DNA from 4 places in the Bradyrhizobium zhanjiangense genome. Region 4 is predicted to be linked to each of the others. Evidence: predicted binding sites of a transcription regulator. Region 4 holds the regulator's gene; each other region holds the start of a gene.
What was found. The regulator LexA, encoded in region 4, represses DNA repair genes until DNA is damaged. The targets are predictions, from matches to a motif close to TGTTCNNNNTGTGTTCNG.
Positions count from the first base shown of each region.

Region 1: a site for LexA is predicted at 1,516-1,533, ahead of XH85_RS44640 (helicase-related protein). Genes of this name have one in related genera too.
Region 2: a site for LexA is predicted at 3,685-3,702, ahead of XH85_RS23245 (single-stranded DNA-binding protein). Genes of this name have one in related genera too.
Region 3: a site for LexA is predicted at 2,111-2,128, ahead of XH85_RS33815 (DUF3072 domain-containing protein). Genes of this name have one in related genera too.

Region 1 is NZ_CP022221.1:9,332,836-9,337,839, reverse strand. Features, by position in the region: gene XH85_RS44650 (DUF3108 domain-containing protein) at 276-1,085, shown strand; gene XH85_RS44640 (helicase-related protein) at 1,815-5,004, shown strand, end outside.
Region 2 is NZ_CP022221.1:4,852,043-4,857,046, forward strand. Features, by position in the region: gene uvrA (excinuclease ABC subunit UvrA) at 1-1,446, opposite strand, end outside; gene XH85_RS23235 (outer membrane protein) at 1,732-2,403, opposite strand; gene XH85_RS23240 (outer membrane protein) at 2,637-3,407, opposite strand; gene XH85_RS23245 (single-stranded DNA-binding protein) at 3,857-4,351, shown strand; gene gyrA (DNA gyrase subunit A) at 4,712-5,004, shown strand, end outside.
Region 3 is NZ_CP022221.1:7,044,769-7,049,772, reverse strand. Features, by position in the region: gene XH85_RS33830 (Do family serine endopeptidase) at 1-850, shown strand, start outside; gene XH85_RS33825 (hypothetical protein) at 1,126-1,488, shown strand; gene XH85_RS33820 (DUF6496 domain-containing protein) at 1,495-1,791, opposite strand; gene XH85_RS33815 (DUF3072 domain-containing protein) at 1,880-2,074, opposite strand; gene XH85_RS33810 (hypothetical protein) at 2,190-2,411, shown strand; gene XH85_RS33800 (hypothetical protein) at 2,801-3,037, opposite strand; gene XH85_RS33795 (hypothetical protein) at 3,132-3,389, opposite strand; gene XH85_RS33790 (hypothetical protein) at 3,530-3,751, shown strand; gene XH85_RS33785 (HWE histidine kinase domain-containing protein) at 3,849-5,004, opposite strand, start outside.
Region 4 is NZ_CP022221.1:4,696,388-4,701,391, forward strand. Features, by position in the region: gene XH85_RS22425 (ComEC/Rec2 family competence protein) at 1-2,101, shown strand, start outside; gene XH85_RS45260 (hypothetical protein) at 2,240-2,674, opposite strand; gene lexA (transcriptional repressor LexA) at 3,253-3,954, opposite strand; gene XH85_RS22445 (molybdopterin molybdotransferase MoeA) at 4,132-5,004, opposite strand, start outside.

The sequences.
Region 1 (5,004 bases), 4.6 Mb from region 4:
CCGCGCTGCGCGCGACCTCTCCCGCAAGCGGGAGAGGAGTCGGAGCCCGCGGCTCCCCAATCACCAAAACGGCAATGATCGGAACGCCTTACCATCACATAAAGGGCGTAATCGCGCCGGAAGAATCCGGTGGAGTTCCGCGTCTGCGCGCCCGGACGCATTGCCTGCCGCCGATTTCGGCTTAAGTAACGCATCACTTGGCGCCCCGATTGGAAAGCTTCGTGCCCACCTCGTCCCCCGTTTCGCCCCGGCGGCGCTCTGCCGGCCAGCTGGCCCTGGCGGCCCTGTGCGGCCTCGCCGTGGCGTGGGCGGCCGAGCCTGTAGCGGCGCAGGGCAAGCTCGAGGCGCAGTATGAGGCGTCGCTGGCGGGCATTCCCGTCGGCAGGGGCGCCTGGAACATCGACATCCAGGACGACGTGTTCGCGGCCGCGGCCTCCGGCGGCACCACCGGGATCTTGAAGTCGTTCACGGGCGGGTCCGGCACCGGCGCTAGCCAAGGCCGCGTCGTCAACGGCGCGCTGGTTGCGACCGGCTATCAGGCCTCAACCACCACCTCGAAGAAGACCGAAGAGATCCGCATCACGCTCGACAAGGGCAATGTGAAGGAGTTCGCGATCCTGCCGGAGCCGCCGGTCGATCCGGACCGCATCGTCGTCACCGAGGCGCATCGCCGCGGCGTCTGGGACCCGATGACGGCCTCGCTGCTGCGCGTGCCCGGCACCGGCGATCCCGTCTCGCCGGAGGCCTGCCACAACGCCGCGCCCGTGTTCGACGGCCGCATGCGCTACGATCTCAAACTCGATTTCAAGCGCATGGAGAGCGTGAAGGCGGAGAAGGGCTATCGTGGCCCGGTCGTGGTTTGCGCGCTCTATTTCGTGCCTGTCGCCGGCTACATCCCCGACCGCCCCGTGATCAAATACCTCGCCGCCCAGCGCAACATCGAGATCGCGTTCGCGCCGGTGGCGGGCACGCGCATCCTGGTCCCGTTCTGGCTGAAAGTGCCGACGCCGCTGGGGCCGGCCATGCTGGAAGCGACCAGCTTCATCACCTCCCCCCAGCCGCCGCGCGTCGCGAAGACGCAATAAGCCTTCACCCTCCCCTGGAGGGGGAGGGTCGATCGCGCGTAGCGCGAGCGGGGTGGGGTGATCTCTCCACACGAACAGTGCCCGTGGGGAGAGATCACCCCACCCCGTCGCGCATTTCGCTGCGCTCCATGTGCGCCGACCCTTCCCCTCCAGGGGAGGGTAAGAAAGTGTGTAAATTCAATGACATGCTACTGTGCATGGGGTTGTTTTCGCACTTTTTGTTTTGCAGGCCGGCGAGACGGGAATCCATTTGACTCCCGCCCGATTCTGATTCGACTCCGCGCCATCCCCAATTTTAAGAAACCCGCCGCCGAAACCTCGCTTGTGCGATCGGGCAAAACTCCATCTAGTGCACAATCAACACGAGTCCCGCGACATGTTGCGTGAACGGAACAGGACTCATCAGGGAGTCAGCGATTCGGCCGCGATTCGTTCTAGAGTCGTTCCGAAGCTTAAGGCCAACGGGAAAAGCGTCGCAAAGTGAGACAGTTGCGCGAGGTTTGGGGAGCTCTCTCTTCTCCCTCTCCCCGTTCTTACGGGGAGAGGGTTGGGGTGAGGGGCTGCATCCGCGAAAACGGTGACAGTTCGACTCGCGGAGAGCCCCCCTCACCCGGCGCTTCGCGCCGACCTCTCCCCGCAAGCGGGGCGAGGTGACTTTCAAGCGCTTCGCGCTCCCGCCCCAAAACGGCACTGACATTCGCCCAAATCGCCACTACCTAATCCCTGGATATGGCTTTCTCTCCCTCCCCCTTCGCTTCCGAGCGCGCGCCCGGCGCCGGCGTCACTGCGGTGCTCGGTCCGACCAACACCGGCAAGACCCATCTCGCCATCGAGCGGATGCTGGCGCATCCCTCCGGCATGATCGGGCTGCCGCTGCGCCTGTTGGCGCGCGAGGTCTACAACAAGATCGCCGATCGCGCGGGGCCAGAGAGCGTCGCGCTCGTCACCGGCGAGGAGAAGATCAAGCCGAAGAAGCCGCGCTATTGGGTCTCGACCGTCGAGGCGATGCCGCGCGACCTCGATGTGTCGTTCCTCGCCATCGACGAGGTCCAGATCGCTTCTGACCTCGAACGCGGCCACGTCTTCACCGACCGCATCCTCAACCGCCGCGGCCGCGACGAGACGCTGCTGCTCGGCGCTGCCACGATGCGCCCGATCATCGAGCGGCTGTTGCCGGGCGTGTCCATGATCACGCGGCCGCGCCTGTCGAGCCTCGAATTCGCCGGCGACCGCAAGATCACGCGCCAGCCGCGCCGCACCGCCATCGTCGCGTTCTCGGCCGACGAGGTCTACGCCATCGCCGAGCTGATCCGCCGCCAGCATGGCGGCGCCGCCGTGGTGCTGGGATCGCTCAGCCCTCGCACGCGCAACGCGCAAGTGGCGATGTTCCAGAACGGCGATGTCGACTATCTCGTCGCCACCGACGCCGTCGGCATGGGCCTCAATCTCGACGTCGACCACGTCGCCTTCGCTTCCGACCGCAAGTTCGACGGCTACCAGTTCCGCAGGCTGACGCCGGCCGAGTTCGCGCAGGTCGCCGGCCGCGCCGGCCGCGCCACGCGCAACGGCACCTTCGGCACCACCGGCCGCTGCGCGCCGTTCGAGCCCGAGCTCGTCAACGCGCTACAGAACCACACCTTCGATGCCGTGAAGATGCTGCAATGGCGCAACTCGAAGCTGGATTTCTCCTCGCTCGGCGCGCTCCAGGTGTCCTTGAACTTACCTCCGGGGCACGAGGCGCTGACGCGCGCGCCTGTTGCCGAGGACATGCGCGTGCTCGACCACGCCGCCCGCGACGGCGAGGTGCGCGATATCGCGCATGGCAAAGACGCCGTGGAACGCCTCTGGGAGGCCTGCCAGGTCCCCGATTACCGAAAGCTGTCGCCGGCCGCCCATGCTGAGCTGGTGACGACGCTCTACGGCTTCCTGATGCAGAAGGGATGCGTCCCCGATGCCTGGTTCGCCGCCCAGGTCGACCAGGCCGACCGCATCGACGGCGACATCGACACGCTGTCGGCCCGGATCGCGCAGATTCGCACCTGGACCTTCGTCGCCAACCGCCCGGACTGGCTGAAAGACCCCGAACGCTGGCAGGGGATCGCGCGGGAGGTCGAAAATAAATTATCGGATGCGCTCCATGAACGCTTGACTGAGCGTTTCGTTGATCGCCGGACCAGTGTATTGATGCGCCGCCTGCGGGAGAACACGAGCTTGAATACTGAAATCGGCAAGACCGGCGAAGTCATCGTCGAAGGCCATGTCATCGGCCGCCTCGACGGCTTCACCTTTGCACCGGACGTGGCGGAAGCCGGCTCCGATGCGAAAGCCTTGCAGGCTGCAGCGCAAGCGGTGCTCGCCGGCGAGATCAACACGCGCGCCGAGAAGCTGGGCAACGCGCCGGACGAGCAGTTCGTGCTGACCTCGGAAGGCATCATCCGCTGGACCGGCGATGCCGTGGCGCGCCTGTCTGCCGCCGACGACGCGCTGCATCCGCGCATCCGTATCATCTCCGACGAGAGATTGACCGGCGGCCCGCGTGAAAAAGTGCAGGCGCGGCTCGAGCTCTGGCTCAAGACGCATATCGAAAAGCTGCTCGGGCCGATGTTCGAGCTGTCGAAGGCCGAGGATGTCACCGGCATCGCCCGCGGCATCGCTTATCAGCTGGTCGAGGCGCTCGGCGTGCTCGAGCGTCCCAGAATCGCGAACGAGCTGAAGGATCTCGATCAGCCCTCGCGCGCGGTCCTGCGCAAATATGGCGTCCGCTTCGGCGCCTATCACATCTATTTCCCCGGCCTGCTCAAGCCCGCCGCGCGTGCGCTGGCCGCGCTGCTCTGGGCGCTGAAGCAGGACAATGTCGATCTCTCCGCGCTCTCGGGCGCGCAGCATCTGGCATCGTCGGGCCGCACCTCGTTCCCGGTCGACAAGCAGCTGCCGCGCGATGCCTATCGTGTGCTCGGCTACAAGCAGGCCGGCGAGCGCGCCGTGCGCGTCGACATTTTGGAGCGGCTTGCCGATCTGATCCGCCCGGCGCTGGCCTGGCGCGAGAATTCGCCCGGCGAAAAGCCCGCCGGCGCATTCGACGGCCGCAGCTTCGTGGTGACGCAGGCGATGACCTCGCTCACGGGATCGGCCGGCGAGGATTTTGCGTCCGTGCTGCGCGCGCTCGGCTATCGCATGGAGAAGCGTCCGCCGCTGCCGCAGAAGCCTGTGGTGACCGAGACCATCGCGGCAGAGATGCCGCCCGTCGAGGGCAGCGCGGAGACCTCGACCGAGACCGCGGCGGAGGCCGTTGCGGGTCTGCCCGCGGAGGCATCCTCCACGGATGCCGCCGCTGAACCCGTCACCGTCGAAGACGCGCCCGGCGTGGAACCGCAGGACGAGGCCGCGCCGGCGGAGTCGGCGCTGGAAGCATCGCCCGAGGCTCCCGTCACGCCCGAAGATGCCCCCGGCATCGCGCCGCCGGCGGAAGAGACCGCTGCGCCGGCGGAGGCTGCCGGCCTCGAAGCCGCTGCCGCCGCGACCGCGGCAACGGAAGCTGCCGTATCGCCCGACGCTGCCGCGCCTGAGGCTGCGGCGGAGCCCGAGCTCGTCGAGGTCTGGCGTCCCGGCGGCCGTCACGAGGACCGCAAGCCGCGCCACGAGCGCCATCGCCATCAGCGTCACCATCACCGTCCGCAGGCGGCTGCAGAGGGCGCGACGGCCGCGCCGGGCGAAGCAGCGCAGTCAGCCGACGGCGAGAAACGCGGCGAGCGCCATCGCCATGGTGGTCATCGCCGCGATGGGGCTAAGGATTTTCGCAAGCCGCGTGAAGGTGGCGAGGGCGGTGATCGCCGCGAGGATAGGAATCGCAGCTTCCAGGGCAAGGACCGCGACAACAAGGGCAAGTTCGGCGGCGATCGCGACAAGGGTCGCGAGCATC
Region 2 (5,004 bases), 160 kb from region 4:
GCTCGCGAACCATTCGCCGGCCTTCTTCACCGACAGCTCCGAGATCTCGCCGATATGCTTGCCGCCGACCTTGACGCAAAGCGCCTCGGGCTTCAGGCGGAAGCCATTACAGCCCTCGCAGGGCACGTCGTGGAAGTACTTCGCCAGCTCCTCGCGGGCCCACTCGCTTTCCGTCTCGCGATAGCGGCGGTTGATGTTGGTGATGACACCCTCGAACGGTTTCTTGGTGTCGTAGGAGCGCACGCCGTCCTCGTAGGAGAACTTGATCTCGTCCTCGCCCGAGCCGTAGAGGATCGCGTTCTGCGTCTTCTTCGGCAGGTCCTTCCACTTGGTGTCGAGCGTGAACTTGTAGTGCTTGCCGAGCGCGGTCAGCGTCTGCACGTAATAGGGCGATGACGATTTGGCCCAGGGCGCGATCGCGCCCTTGCGCAGCGTTAGATCCTTCTCGGGGATGACGAGATCCTCATCGACATGCTGCTCGACGCCGAGGCCGCCGCAGGCGGGACAGGCACCGTAGGGATTGTTGAACGAAAACAGTCTGGGCTCGATCTCGGGGATGGTGAAGCCGGAGACCGGGCAGGCGAACTTTTCCGAGAACAGGATGCGCTCGGGCCCGCTCTTGTCGTGGATTTTCGCGGTTTTCTTTTTCTCTTTCTCTTCCGCAGGCGCGGCTGCGGGCGCGTCGGCGAACTCGACGACGGCGAGGCCTTCGGCGAGCTTTAGCGCGGTCTCAAAACTCTCGGCGAGGCGCTGGCCGATGTCGGCGCGCACCACGATGCGGTCGACCACGACGTCGATGTCGTGTGGGAATTTCTTGTCGAGCGTCGGCGCTTCCGCCAGCTCGTAGAAGCTGCCGTCGATCTTGACGCGCTGAAAGCCCTTCTTGAGCCATTCGGCCAGCTCTTTGCGGTACTCGCCCTTGCGGCCGCGCACGACCGGAGCGAGCAGATAGAGGCGGGTGCCTTCCGGCAGCGCCAGCACGCGGTCGACCATCTGCGAGACGGTCTGGCTCTCGATCGGCAGGCCCGTGGCCGGTGAATAGGGCACGCCGACGCGCGCCCAGAGCAGGCGCATATAGTCGTAGATCTCGGTGACGGTGCCGACGGTGGAGCGCGGGTTCTTCGAGGTCGTCTTCTGCTCGATCGAGATGGCCGGCGATAGCCCGTCGATCTGGTCGACGTCAGGCTTTTGCATCATCTCCAGGAATTGGCGCGCATAGGCCGACAGCGATTCGACGTAGCGGCGCTGGCCCTCGGCATAGATGGTGTCGAAGGCGAGCGAGGATTTGCCGGAGCCTGACAGGCCCGTGAACACCACCAGCTTGTCGCGGGGAATCTCGACGTCGATGTTCTTGAGGTTGTGCTCGCGCGCGCCACGGATCGTAATTGCGCGCAGGCTCGAGCCCGCGTTCTGTTGTTGGCGCTTGGCCTTGATCACTTCGTCCATCCCGGTGGTCCTCAAGGAATCCAAAGACGCGCGATCGCGCCAATGCAAAAGGCGCGCTTCGCCCGGAACCGGGATCGGCGCCGCTGGGTATGGCAGCGAACGTAGGAAGAACGGGCGCGGATTTCCAGTGGCCTTTGCGAATCGTCAACGGATTGTTGGCGCGCTGGCGGCATCTGGCAGCAGGAGCGGCGGAACTGCGGGGAACGGCTCTACAAACAAAAAGGCCGGCGCGAGGCCGGCCTCTCGTGACGATGTGACGTCGGTCGCGAAGATCAGTACTTCAGATCAGTACTTGGCGACGACCGGGCCGCCGAAGTGATAGTTCACGCCAACCTGCACGGTGTGGAAGTTGATCGTGCCGGACGCCAGCGGAGTGCCGAGGTTGGAGAAGTAGTTCTCGCTGCCGAGGCTGCGATAGAGGTACTCGCCCTTGACCGACCACTGCGGAGCGAAGAACGCTTCGACGCCCGCACCGACGGTCCAGCCGGAGTGCCACTTGCTGTCGGAGACGCTCACGCCCAGCGCGCTGAGGGTGATCTTGTTGTCGATCCAGGCGTAACCACCGGTCCCGTAGAACAGGAAGTTATTGACGGCCCAGCCGATACGGCCACGCACTGTGCCCAGCGCATCGGTCTTGGAAGCCACGGTGATGCCAAGCGCGGTCGCCGAAGCGTTGACGTCAGCCCAGGCGCCATCCGCCTCGATGCCGAACACGACGTTGCCGGTCTGCCAGTTGTAGCCGGCGGTGCCGCCGACGAAGCCGCCCTGCATCTTCGGGTCGGTCGAAGTAGCTTCCCAAGCGCCGCCGCCGACGACACCGAGATAGAAGCCGGTCCAGTTGTAAACAGCAACCGGAGCGATCGGCGCCTTGGTGTAGGGGCGGGCTGCGAGATCAGCGGCCGAAGCCGGAGCAGCGAGAGCGAACAAACAGGCCGAAGCCAACAAAACCTTCTTCATCTTCAATCTAATCCCAGTCCCAGTTTCTGTTGTTGCCTTCCATGCCGGAAGGGCAGCGGACTCAACGGCCCAACTAATGCCGTGCTTACACCACTAAAGCCGCAAGTTGTGTCTCCGAAAAGCCACAACAGCCCCCAAAACGTGGCAAGTGCCGACCTATTGTTCCGGAGAGCACGCAAGCAAAAGGCCGGCGCGAGGCCGGCCTTCAATCTCTCAGTGATATCAGGTAGATATCAGTATTTTGCGATGAGCGGACCGCCCCAACGGTAGTTCACGCGGATCAAGCCGATATCGACATCCTGGCTGATGCGCTCGGAGCGTGTGACGACACCGAGCGGGGCAGTGACAAAATTGCCGGACCCGGTGAAGTTGATCGTGCGGTTGCCGAGGAAGATGTGATCGTACTCGAAGCCGACCGACCAGTTCGGCGCGAATCCGAACTCGATGCCCGCACCCACCGTGCCGCCCCAACGGGTCTCGTTGGCCCGGTCGAACTCGAGGCCTGTCGCCAAATCGTAGGTCCGATAGCGATCACCGACAACGGCGCCGCCGCCCTTCACGTAGAGCAGCACGTTGTTCCAGGCGTAGCCGACCTGGCCGGTGATCAAACCGAACGAGTCGATCTTCGAGCGGTTGCGAAGGGCGAACAGCGCGCTGACATTGTCGCCAGAAAAGTCGGCCCAGTTGCCCTGGCCCTCGACGCCGAACACCCAATTGGCCGACTGCCAGCGATAGCCAACCTGGCCACCGACCGTGCCGCCCGTCGCGTTGTGGCAGCCTTCGCCGACCAGAGTGCCGGTCACAGGCGTCACGAAGTCCCAGCACTTGTGGCTGGTGCCGCCGCCGCCGTTGATACCGATGTAGAAGCCGCTCCAGTCGTAGATGGCGGCGACCATCGGCGGCGGAGCTTTGGTGAAGGGACGCGCAGCGAGATCTGCCGCACTTGCAGGAGCCGACAGGCCCAACGCGATTGCACCGATTGCACCATACAGAAGCTTATTCATTGCAGTCTCCCCAGTTTCGTCCGCTTCTCGAACTCCCCGAAGCGGTTGATCAGGCGCGACGCCCATATGAACTAAGTCCGGCTCAACCGTAGCCTAGGGAGTGGGCAATGTCCGTCTCCGAAATGCCACACTCGCAAACCGATTGAACCAAGTGCAACTTGATGAATGTTAAGTAGTTTTTACCGTCTCTCGGGAACCCAAAAAGTTCCATCCGGAGGCTGCCTTTTTCATCGCCAATCGTGACCGGACTCGGCCCGATATCCGCCCGATCGCCACAAAGAACAAATCTGGAACGAAGCGGATGGCGATGCTATATGTGGGGATAACCTTGGGGGTGATGGGCTGAGCGGCGTCCGTAAGCGTATAGGTCGCCTCAACAGGGCGGCGGAGGAACGCGGGGAGCGGACTTTCGCCTTTGAAATTCAGTGGCATTGGAGTGGAGAGCGGCGATGGCGGGAAGCGTCAACAAGGTCATTCTGGTTGGAAATCTCGGCAAGGATCCCGAAATCCGCCGCACCCAGGACGGGCGGCCGATCGCGAATTTGAGCATCGCCACCTCGGATACCTGGCGCGACAAGAATACCGGCGAGCGCAAGGAAAAGACCGAGTGGCATCGCGTCGTGATCTTCAATGAAGGGTTGTGCAAGGTCGCCGAGCAGTACCTGAAGAAGGGCGCCAAGGTCTACATCGAGGGCGCGCTCCAGACCCGCAAATGGACCGACCAGAGCGGCGTCGAGAAATACTCGACCGAGGTCGTGCTCCAGGGCTTCAACTCGACGCTGACGATGCTCGACGGCCGCGGTGGCGGCGGAGGAGGCGGCAGCTTCGGTGATGAGCCGGGCGGCGATTTCGGCTCCTCCGGTCCCGTCAGCAGCGCACCGCGCCGTCCTGTTGCCGCCGGCGGCGGTCGCAACAGCGACATGGATGACGATATCCCGTTCTGAGAACACGGATCGCGCGGCCAAGGCGCATCGCCTGATCGCGCCGCGCCGGGTGTGTCGTGTCAGCAATTCCTACTAATCGGCGGGGCGGGCTCGGATTTTCCGGGCCCGCTTCATGTTCGACGTGAGCTCGGACTTCACATGGGCAAACCGTCTGACAGGGGCCCGCTCGCGGCGCGGTTTTCCAGGCGCGTGAGGTCATTTTGGAGGGGCGATTCCGGGCCTCTCGGAAGCAGCGCTCAGAAGGGCTTAAGTTGTTGGAAAAATAGGCGGAAAAATCGCTTGCCAGGGCCCTCGCGAGGGTGGTTATCCGGCCCCCGATGCGCTATATGATTCCCAGATAAAACCTCACCGGATTTCCCCTTGGCTGACGACGATAACAAGCCCGGCGACCAGCCGGCGCAACCCTCGGACATTCGCCCCGTCTCCATCCTCGACGAGATGAAGAAGTCCTATCTCGATTACGCCATGAGCGTGATCGTGTCGCGCGCGCTGCCCGATGCGCGCGACGGCCTGAAGCCGGTGCATCGCCGCATCCTGTTCTCGATGAACGAGGAAGGCTACACGCCGGACAAGAAGCACAAGAAGTCGGCCGGTATCGTCGGCGACGTCATGGGCCAATACCATCCGCATGGCGACCAGGCGATCTACGACGC
Region 3 (5,004 bases), 2.3 Mb from region 4:
CGGCCGCGACATCGGCAATGGTCCTTATGACGACTTCATCCAGATCGACGCGCCGATCAACAAAGGCAATTCCGGCGGTCCCGCTTTCGACATGAACGGCAACGTGATCGGCGTGAACACCGCGATCTTCTCGCCCTCCGGCGGTTCGGTCGGCATCGGCTTCGACATTCCGGCCACGACCGCAAAACTGGTGGTGGCGCAGTTGAAGGACAAGGGCGCGGTCACCCGCGGCTGGCTCGGCGTGCAGGTGCAGCCGGTGACATCGGATATCGCCGATAGTCTCGGACTGAAGCAGGCGCGCGGCGCGATCGTCGACAATCCGCAACCCGACAGCCCGGCGGCGAAGGCCGGCATCGAGGCGGGCGACGTCATCACCTCCGTCAACGGCACGGCAGTCAAGGATTCCCGCGATCTCGCCCGCACCATCGCCACCCTGGCGCCCGGCAGCTCAGTCAAGCTCGACGTCTTCCACAAGGGCGAGAGCAAGACGGTGACGCTGGCGCTCGGCGAACTGCCGAACGAACGGCAGGCTCAGGGCAAGGCCTATGACGGCAAGGTGCAGCCGGGCGCCGGCATGCCGCGCCTCGGGCTTGGTCTGGCTCCGGCCGGCGATGTGCAGGGCGCCGGCCAGAAGGGTGTCGTCGTCACCGAGGTTGATCCGGAAGGGCCGGCCGCGCAGCGCGGCATCAAGACCGGTGACGTCATCCTCAATGTCGGCGGCAAGGCCGTCAGCAATGTCGGCGAGGTGCGCTCGGAGCTGGCGCAGGCCAAATCGTCCGGCAAGCGCAGCGTGCTGTTGCAGATCAGAAGCGCGGATGCCACCCGGTTCGTCGCGGTGCCACTCGCGTAAGGCGAACCTCGATCGGTACAATTCAAAAAGGCGGCCCTTTGGGCCGCCTTTCGCATTCGCACTTAAGATTCCCACAGGTCACCCGATAACATTCTCGTTAACGGCAGGGAGGGTGACCCGGTTCGTCCGAAAAAGCCGTGTTCGGCCATCACACTTTCTGGTCGGGCATCTGCTCGGCGGCAACGCAGCCGCGGAGTGGGCTCGCGAGCGTGGAACCTTCGAACCTCCGGCCGCTTTGTGGAACTGGCCGCTGGTTCACATTGATCGGTGCCGACATGGATCGATTGAAGCTCTCGCTGATGAGTACGCTGCTCGTGGCGTGGTTCGTGCTGCCGGCTGGAAACGCCTTCGGGCGCGACGATGGCCGCTATGCGAACTCGCCCCTGAAGCCATGGTTCGACAGCCTGCGCAGCCACCTCGGTCCGTGCTGCTCGGATGCGGACGGCTTTGCCGTCTCCGACCCAGATTGGGAATCGCACAACGGGCACTACCGTGTGCGGTTGGACGGGCAATGGGTCGAGGTGCCGGATGAAGCCGTGATCACCGAGCCGAACCGCGCCGGCCGCACCATGGTGTGGCCGGTGAAGACTGCGTTCGGGATTTCGATCCGCTGCTTCATGCCGGGCAGCATGATCTGACTGAGGTCAGCGCGACCGCTTGCTGGATTTGCGCTTCGACGATTTCTTGGAAGATTTCTTGGAAGATTTCCTGGACGTCTTCTTCTTGGACGTCTTCCGCTTCGAGGCCTTCTTCGGGACCTTCTTGCCCTTCTTGCGGGCCTTCGACAGCCCGATCGCGATCGCCTGCTTGCGGCTCTTCACGCGTCCGCCGCGACCGCCACGTCCGCTCTTCGCGGTACCTTTCTTGTAGCGCCGCATCTCGCTTTCGACATCGCTGCCGGAGCTGCGCGAGTAGCGGCGCTTCTTTGCCTTGCGTGCCATGCCTGTTCTCCCTTGGCGGAGGGAGAACCATTCGACACTGGCATGGTTCCGACAGCACGCGTGCAATGTTCCGGGCGGTGAAGGCGGCTCAGAACGAATTCGCCAGCTCGATCTCGGCCTCCAGCACCTGAATGCGCCGCGCAGCCTCGGCAGAGGACAGATCTCGCGCATATTGTGCCGGCTGATAGGCCTCTTCGCTCAGCCGCTTCAGCCTCAGTCCCTGCGCCCGTGTCATCTGCTCGCCAAGAAAAACCCTGGCGTCGTATTTCGCCTGGACCTGCATGTCGCTCCTCCGTCCTTGAAATCTGGCTTGACTATATGTTCTTATTTTGTTCTAACAAGCCATGGACAACAGAATTAATGAAATTCGGCGTAAAATCAGCGCTTTGAGGCTGGAAATGGCCGATGTCGAGGCGTCTGTGCGCGCTCTCGTCAACGGCGATTGCGACTGCACCGAACAAGCTCTGGCGCAGATCAATCTGCGCCGGAAGATCAACCTGCTTATCGACGAATGGAAGTCGGCCGGGGGCGGCGATGTCCTGCCCGACGTTCGCGACCGGATGCGTCTTCGCTCCTTGATGAATGTCGACAAGCCGGCGCGCGTGTTGGCCCGCCGCTGAGACATCGGGGGCGCGCGGTGGAGGAAGACCCGGACAACTACCGGATCCTGAAATTGCGCGCCGAGATTCTCGAACTGGGCTCCGCCATCCGGCAATTGCAGCGCGAGGGCCTCGACGACGCTGCGGCCTGATCGCGCGCAAGCGGGCGCAGTTCGAGCATCTCGTTAAGACGAATTCCGCGGCAAGCTGTCTTAACATCACTGACATCCGACGCAGCTAAGGCGTGCGCGCAAGCGACATGCTGGAGATTGTCGATGCTGTCGGAGGATCAGCGCGCCGACCATGTGGCGCTAGCCTAGAGCGCGAAGGAGAGGGCAAGATGAATCGTCGTCGTCCTCGAGTGAAAAGCCCCGCGCTGAACGCGGGACTCTCACCTTGCCGGGCAGAGCTCACTTGCTCATGCCGCCCTTGTTCGTCATCGTGCCGCCCTGGTCGGAGCCGGGGCCAGAGCCGCCTTGACCGGAGGGATCGGCACCCTTGGAGGACTTGGTATTCGCGCCCGTGGTCTGCGACGATGACATCGAGGATCCATGTTTGGCCTTGTGCGACTTCGCCTGCACGGCGAACGGCGCGGCGGCGAGGCCCGTTGCCAACATTGCGGTGAGGACGAGCTTGACTGTCTTCATATGGGGGAACTCCCTGGGTTAAATTGACGCAGGCGGCCAACGGCCGTTCCTCGCAGGAGTTCCCAACAAAGCTTCTCCACGCGTCGCGCACGCTTCAAGATTGCTTGTTCTCTTCGAGGATGAACACGATGCCGGTGAGCGTCGCGCCGATCGCGAAGGTCGTCACCAGCGTGAGAGCGAAGACAATAGCGGCTTGGCTTCCGCCATGGCTCAGCAGGTTGGCGACGGCTGGATTGGTCAGAATGAGTGCGAGGCTGAAGGCGAGGCCGAGGGCTGCACCCATCATCGCATGTGTCATCAGCTTGATAAGGCCGGTGGGAGAGATCAGGTTCGACGACTTTTTCGCGCGCATGGAACTATGTCCCGATCTGGCAGGCAAACGCGCGCGATCGCCATTGGTTCCATCAGGATGAAGGAATTGTCATCGTCAGCTTCATCCGACGTTCATGCCCGGCTTGCGAAGATGAGCACTGTCAACACGGGAATATCGATATGGGCAAGGTAGTCTTTCTGTACCGCTCGCTGGCCTATCGCAACGCGGCCGCGGACATCCTACGCAAGGCGCGCAAGCTCCCGCGCGGCGCGGAACGAAGCGCGGCTCGCCGCTATGCGAAGGCGCTACGCGATCTCGCTCGAACGGAGGCTTGGCTCGAAGGACGCGTCGCGCGCGATCCCCGGACGGAGCAGCGCATGACGAGCGCGGCGTCCGGCTAGAGCTTTCCGTTCCGATTGAATCGGAACGGTAGCTCTCGATTCTTCGCTTGACGCGTTTTCTTGGCGCGAACCGGTCACCACTTCGCTGGAAAACGTTCTAACCGGATGCGCGCTGCAATTCGGCCGCGGCGGCGGCATCGAATTTGCCGGGTGCCGTCGTCGCCACCGGTTTGCGTGTCAACGGCACCTCCAGGCGGCACAACAAGCCCTCGGCGCGCCAATTGAATTGCGCCTGTCCGCCAAGCTGGGACTCGACGCTTGCAAGCAGACTCCGCGTGCCGAAGCCGCGGGATTTCGGCGTCCTGACTAGCGGGCCGCCGGATTCCTCCCAGGTCAGTGTGAGGCGGTCGTCCTCGGTCTGCCAACCGATCATGAGCCGACCGGATCGCGTCGACAGTGCGCCATACTTGGCCGAATTGGTGAAGAGCTCGTGCAGCGCCAGCGCCAGCGTCTGGGCGGTCGCCGGCAGCAACTGAACCTCGGGCCCGGCAAGCTTGATCTGGCCGCCTAGCGAATAGGGCGCAAGCTCCTCGTCGATCAGCTTGGAGAGCTCGGCGCCCTGCCAACTCGACAGCGACAGGATGGTATGCACGCGCGCGAGCGCATTGATGCGCCCCTCGACGGCATTGACGTAGGCCTTGACCTCGTCGGCGCGGGTGAGGCGCACGATCGATTGCGCCAGCGCCAGCGCATTCTTGGCGCGATGATCGACTTCCCGCGCAAGGAGATTCTGCCGCTCTTCGGCACGCTTGCGTTCGGTGATGTCGACGGTGACGCCGCTGACACGAACCACGCGACCACTCTCGTCGACCGTTGCCGCCGCGGTGCCGACGCACCAGCGCACATCACCGTCGGGCCGCACGATGCGGAATTCCGTTTCGTAGGCGCGTGCGCCCTTGTTGAACTCGGAGATCGCCTTGCGCAACTGATCGACATCATCGGGATGCAACAGCGCCTGAACGTTGGCCGGGTTGACCTCGAAGCTCTCTGGGCTGACCCCAAAGATGCGATATTGCCCCTCGTCCCACATCCAGTCGCCGGTGATCCAGTCCCAATCCCAGGAGCCCATCTTGCCGGCGGCGATCGCCATGCTGCGCCGCTGCTCGCTTTCGCGAAGCTTGGCGGTGGAGTTTTCCAGCTCGGCGGTGCGTGCGCGGACGCGGTCCTCGAGCTCCTGGTTCAGTCGTTCGAGCTCGCGGGTCTTGCGATAGAGTTCGGAGAACACCTTGATCTTGGCGCGCAGCACCTCCGGC
Region 4 (5,004 bases):
GCCCGTCGCCTTCGGTACCGGCATCGCGCTCTATTTCGCCGCCGATCACGAGCCCGTGCTGTGGGTCGTTGCCGCGACGGCGGCCGCGCTCATGCTCGGCGCCGTCCTGTTGCGGCGGAGCCGGCTGTTCGCGCCCGCGATCATGATCGCGGCGGTGGCGGCGGGTTTTGCCATGGCGACGTGGAAGACGGCGCGCATCGCCCATCCCGTGCTGGCCAAGCCGCTCTATTCGGTGTCGCTGTCGGGCTTCGTCGAGACCCGCGACATCCGCGAGCGCACCGATCGCTTCGTGCTGCGCGTTACCGCGATGGAGGCGCAGCGCAGCGACGTCAGGCTGGAGCGCGTGCGCCTGTCGGTACGCAAGGGGACGGCGCCGGAGGTCGGCAGCTTCGTGCAGCTGAAGGCGCGCCTGATGCCGCCGATCTCTCCCGTGCGCCCGGGCAGCTACGATTTCTCCCGCGACATGTTCTTCCAGGGCATCGGCGCCTCCGGCTTCGTGATGGGCGCGATCACCGCTTCAGTGCCGCCGGATGCCGGTGGTCTGCGGCTGCGCTACGCGGCCTTCATGCAGGGCCTGCGCGATGCGATCGACGCGCGCATCCGTGCGACGCTCGAGGGCGACAACCGTGCGATCGCGACCGCGCTGCTCACCGGACGGCGCGATGCGATCACCACGCCCGTCAACGACGCCATGTTCATCTCGGGGCTCGGCCATGTGCTGTCGATCTCCGGCTATCACATGGCGGTTGTCGCCGGTGTCGTGTTCTTCGCGGTGCGTGCGCTACTGGCACTGATCCCGGGGCTGGCGGCGGGCTTTGCCATCAAGAAATGGTCGGCAGCTGCAGCGCTGGTGGCGGCCGCGTTCTATCTGCTGCTGTCAGGCGCGGAGGTCGCGACGCAAAGATCGTTTTTCATGACGGCGGTGGTGCTGATCGCGGTCATGGTCGATCGCCGCGCCATCACCTTCCGCACGCTGGCGGTGGCCGCGCTGATCGTGCTCGCGGTCGCGCCCGAAGCGCTGGTGCATCCGAGTTTTCAAATGTCCTTCGCCGCGACGCTCGGACTGGTCGCGCTGGTGCAGATCGGCATGCCGAACCTGTTTGCTTCGCCCGATCATTCGGCGACAGCGCGCATCGCGCTATGGGGCGGCCGCGAGATCGCGATGCTGTTCCTGGCCTCGCTGATCGCGGGGCTTGCGACCACGCCCTACGCCGCCTTCCATTTCCACCGTGTCACGCCGTTTGGCGTACTCGCCAATCTTGGCGCGATGCCGGTGGTTTCGGCGCTGGTGATGCCGGCGGGGCTGCTGGGATTGCTCGCGGCTCCCTTCGGGCTCGACGGCGTGTTCTGGTGGCTAATGGGGATCGGGATCGACTGGATGGTCGCGGTATCGCGCTGGGTGGCGGCACTGCCGGGCGCAGTCGGCCGCATCCCCGCCTTCGGCATCGCGCCGCTGGTCGCGGCAAGCCTCGGGATCATCGTGATGGGCCTGTTGCGCACCCCCTTGCGCTGGTCTGGTGCCCTGCTGCTACTGGCTTCCATTGCCTGGGGGCTGTCGGTGCGGCAGCCCGATATCCTGATTGCCGGAGACGGCGCGAGCGTCGCGGTGCGCGGCCGCGACGGACACCTGCATGTGATCCGGACGAGCAAGGACGGCTTTCTGCTTAGGGAGTGGTTAGCTGCCGACGCTGATCCGCGCGACGCCGGGAGTAGCTCGCTGGCCGACGGCGTGTCGTGCGACGAGGCCGGCTGCGTGACGCCGCTCGCCGACGGGAGGCTGGTTGCGCTTTCCTTGCGGATCGACGCGCTGGCTGATGATTGCAGCCGCGCCGCGCTGGTAGTGACGCGGCGGCCCGCACCGCCCGATTGCGCGGCGATGGTGGTCGATCGGCAGCGTCTCACCAGCCAAGGCGCGCTGGCGTTGACGCAGCGTGGTGACGGTTTTGCGGTTCAGGCTGTGAGAGCAAGAGGCACAAGCCGCCCTTGGCTCCCGGCCGGCGCCGGCGAGGGTGATTTCGACGGAAGCCTCGCGCCGAAGGCCGCTACGGCCCGCAACCGGGACGCGACTCCGGCGGAGACCGACTTGCAGGCCGACGATTAAGGCCAGACGATTAAGAACAAATGCAGGAGCTGGTCCGGGTCCAGCCGGACTTCCGCAGAACATAAATCATACCATCTCGCCGGCCTCGGCCGGCGATGGCATTTTCAATCCTGGCCCGACCTGGTGGCCAGGGACGGCTCAGCCGATCGGCAGACGCGTGATCGTCGGCCGGCTGTCGGCATCGATCTGCGGCTTGTGCTCGCGCTCGCTGACCGGCTGCGTCACCGGCAGTTGCAGCACGGTTGCGTGCTGGCCTTCGACGAGCTGCGTCACCAGCACGTATTTGCCGTCGGGGAATTCGATCGCGTCATGATGGCGATCGGGAATGTGCGGATCGATCTTGCCGAACTTGCCGACGCGGGAGTTGATCGTGCGCGTCCAGATCCAACGATTGTCGTAACGGACGTTGTCGGCGAAGGCGAGCTCCGTTCCCGGCAGCAGGCAGACGGCCACGGTCGGGTCGGCCGCGGAAGCGAAGCCGCGCGTCGAGGTGCCGCGGAACGTTGTCGACACGATCGTCTCGCCGACTTCGGCGGGGCGCGATGCAACGGCATGCAGACTGTAGTCACACATCGGGTGCTCCTATTCGAAGATAGCAACCCGCGCCTCTTTCGGAGGCGCAAGCCTCTATCAGAGTGGAAGCACGTAACATTCTGCTTGGTTGTGGGCGAATCTGCGGCTGGCGTCAGTCGGATGCGATCACATTATCTTTCCCGAATCCAATAGGAACAAAGCTCGCTTCAGTGCATTTGGCGGATGCGAGCGTCAGCGGCCTGCGGGCGCCGACCATCCGGAATATGGCCAACTCGGCTGTGGCTGTCGCGCGACGGCACTTCGGGCGCTGCGGAATTGCTCACTCGTTGTCGCATGCGCCGACTTGCGGGGATGGTGCTGCGATTGTACTGCGAATGCTTGCGCTGCCGATGCAGCGATCAGCACAGTTGCGAAGGCGCTCAAAACGATCCTACGCATCGTTGTCTCCTCGATCTCTTGAGCCGCAAAGCGATGAGTGCTTCGGGCGGCATGCCGAGGACGTAGCGCTTGGAAAGGGGCCAGATAATCTGCCCAAGACCAGAAAGACTATCCAGCTGAAGCGGACAATCCGTCCGCTCCAATCGGAATCATCGGTATCGAATGACCACTGAGTCTTCTCAGTACTTGCGGTACAGTCCGATCAGCTTGCCCTGAATCTTCACCCGGTTCGGCGGCAGGATGCGCACCTCGTAGGCGGCGTTGGCGGGCTCGAGCGCGATCGACGCGCCGCGGCGGCGGAAGCGCTTGAGCGTCGCTTCCTCGTCGTCGATCAGCGCCACCACGATGTCGCCGGTATCGGCGCTCTCGTTGCGCTGGATCAGCGCCATGTCGCCGTCGAGGATGCCGGCCTCGACCATCGAATCGCCGCGCACTTCGAGCGCGTAGTGTTCGCCCGAGCCGAGCATGTCGGGCGGTACGCTGATGGTGTGACTGCGGGTCTGCAACGCTTCGATCGGCGTACCGGCTGCGATGCGACCCATCACCGGCACCGCAACGGGACGCTCGCCCTCGTCGGCGGGTGGGCTGGAGCTCGCGCGCACCTTGCCGAGATTGCCCTCGATGACGCTTGGCGTGAAGCCGCGGCGGTTGCCGGCGGCCGCCTGGAGCTCAGGCAGCTTGATCACCTCGATGGCGCGAGCGCGGTTGGGCAGGCGGCGGATGAAGCCGCGCTCCTCCAGCGCGGTGATCAGGCGATGGATGCCCGATTTCGAGCGCAGGTCGAGCGCATCCTTCATCTCGTCGAAGGAGGGCGGCACGCCGCTTTCCTTCAGACGTTCGCTGATGAACCGCAGAAGCTCGTATTGTTTGCGCGTTAACATCTCGACCAAAGTCCCCCGGTTGATGTCGTTCGATTGCGAGACGCTGAATTGGAGCGGCGAACCGCTACATCCTCGAAACAAATCATGAACGGACACTATATGTTCGATATGTGTTCCGCAACTGCTTAATTTTGCGTGAACACGACAAAGTTCGCGGAACACGTGTGGTGGATGCGCTCAGACGGGCAGGCGCAGCACCTCGCAAGGCGAGCCGGCTCCGGCCTTCGGCGCGAACGGCGCGCGCACGAGAAGTGCCTGTGCCGCAGCGAGATTCGCAAGCAGCGAGGAATCCTGGTGATGGACGGGAACGGCCACCAGCGTGCCGTCGTCGCGCTGTTCCAGACGTGCGCGAAGATAATCCGCGCGCATATCGTTTGCGCCCACATCGCGGCCGAGCACGGCGCGCTCATGGCGGTGATGAATCACGGATCGACCCGATACCGCACGAATCAGCGGGACCATGAACAGGAAGGCGCACACATAGGAGGAGACGGGATTACCCGGCAGGCCGATCACGCGCATCGCACCGAGCCGCCCATGCATCATCGGCTTGCCCGGGCGCATCGCAATCTTCCAGAACGCCATCGAGATACCTTCGTCCCTCAGCGCCTGCTGGACCAGATCGTGGTCGCCGACCGATGCGCCGCCGGTCGTGACCAGGATGTCGGCGCCGCTCTCGCGGGCGCGGCGGATGCCGGCGGTGGTGGCCTCCAGCGTGTCGGCGGCGATGCCGAGGTCGATGGTCTCGGCCCCCTCGCTGCGGGCGAGCGCGTGCAGGGCATAGCCGTTGGAATAGACGATCTGGCCGCGGCCGGGCGCGGCGCCTGGCATCACCAGTTCGTCGCCGGTGGCGAGGATCGCGACCTTCGGGCGGCGGCAGACGGCAAGCTGCGGGTGATTCATGGCGGCGGCGAGCGCGAGGTCGCGCTCGGTGAGACGGGTTCCCTTGCGCAGGAGCACGTCGCCTTCGGCGAAGTCAACGCCTGCGGGGCGGATGTGCCGACCGGGAATCGCGGCTTCCTTGATCGTGATGCGCGTGCCGTCCGCGAC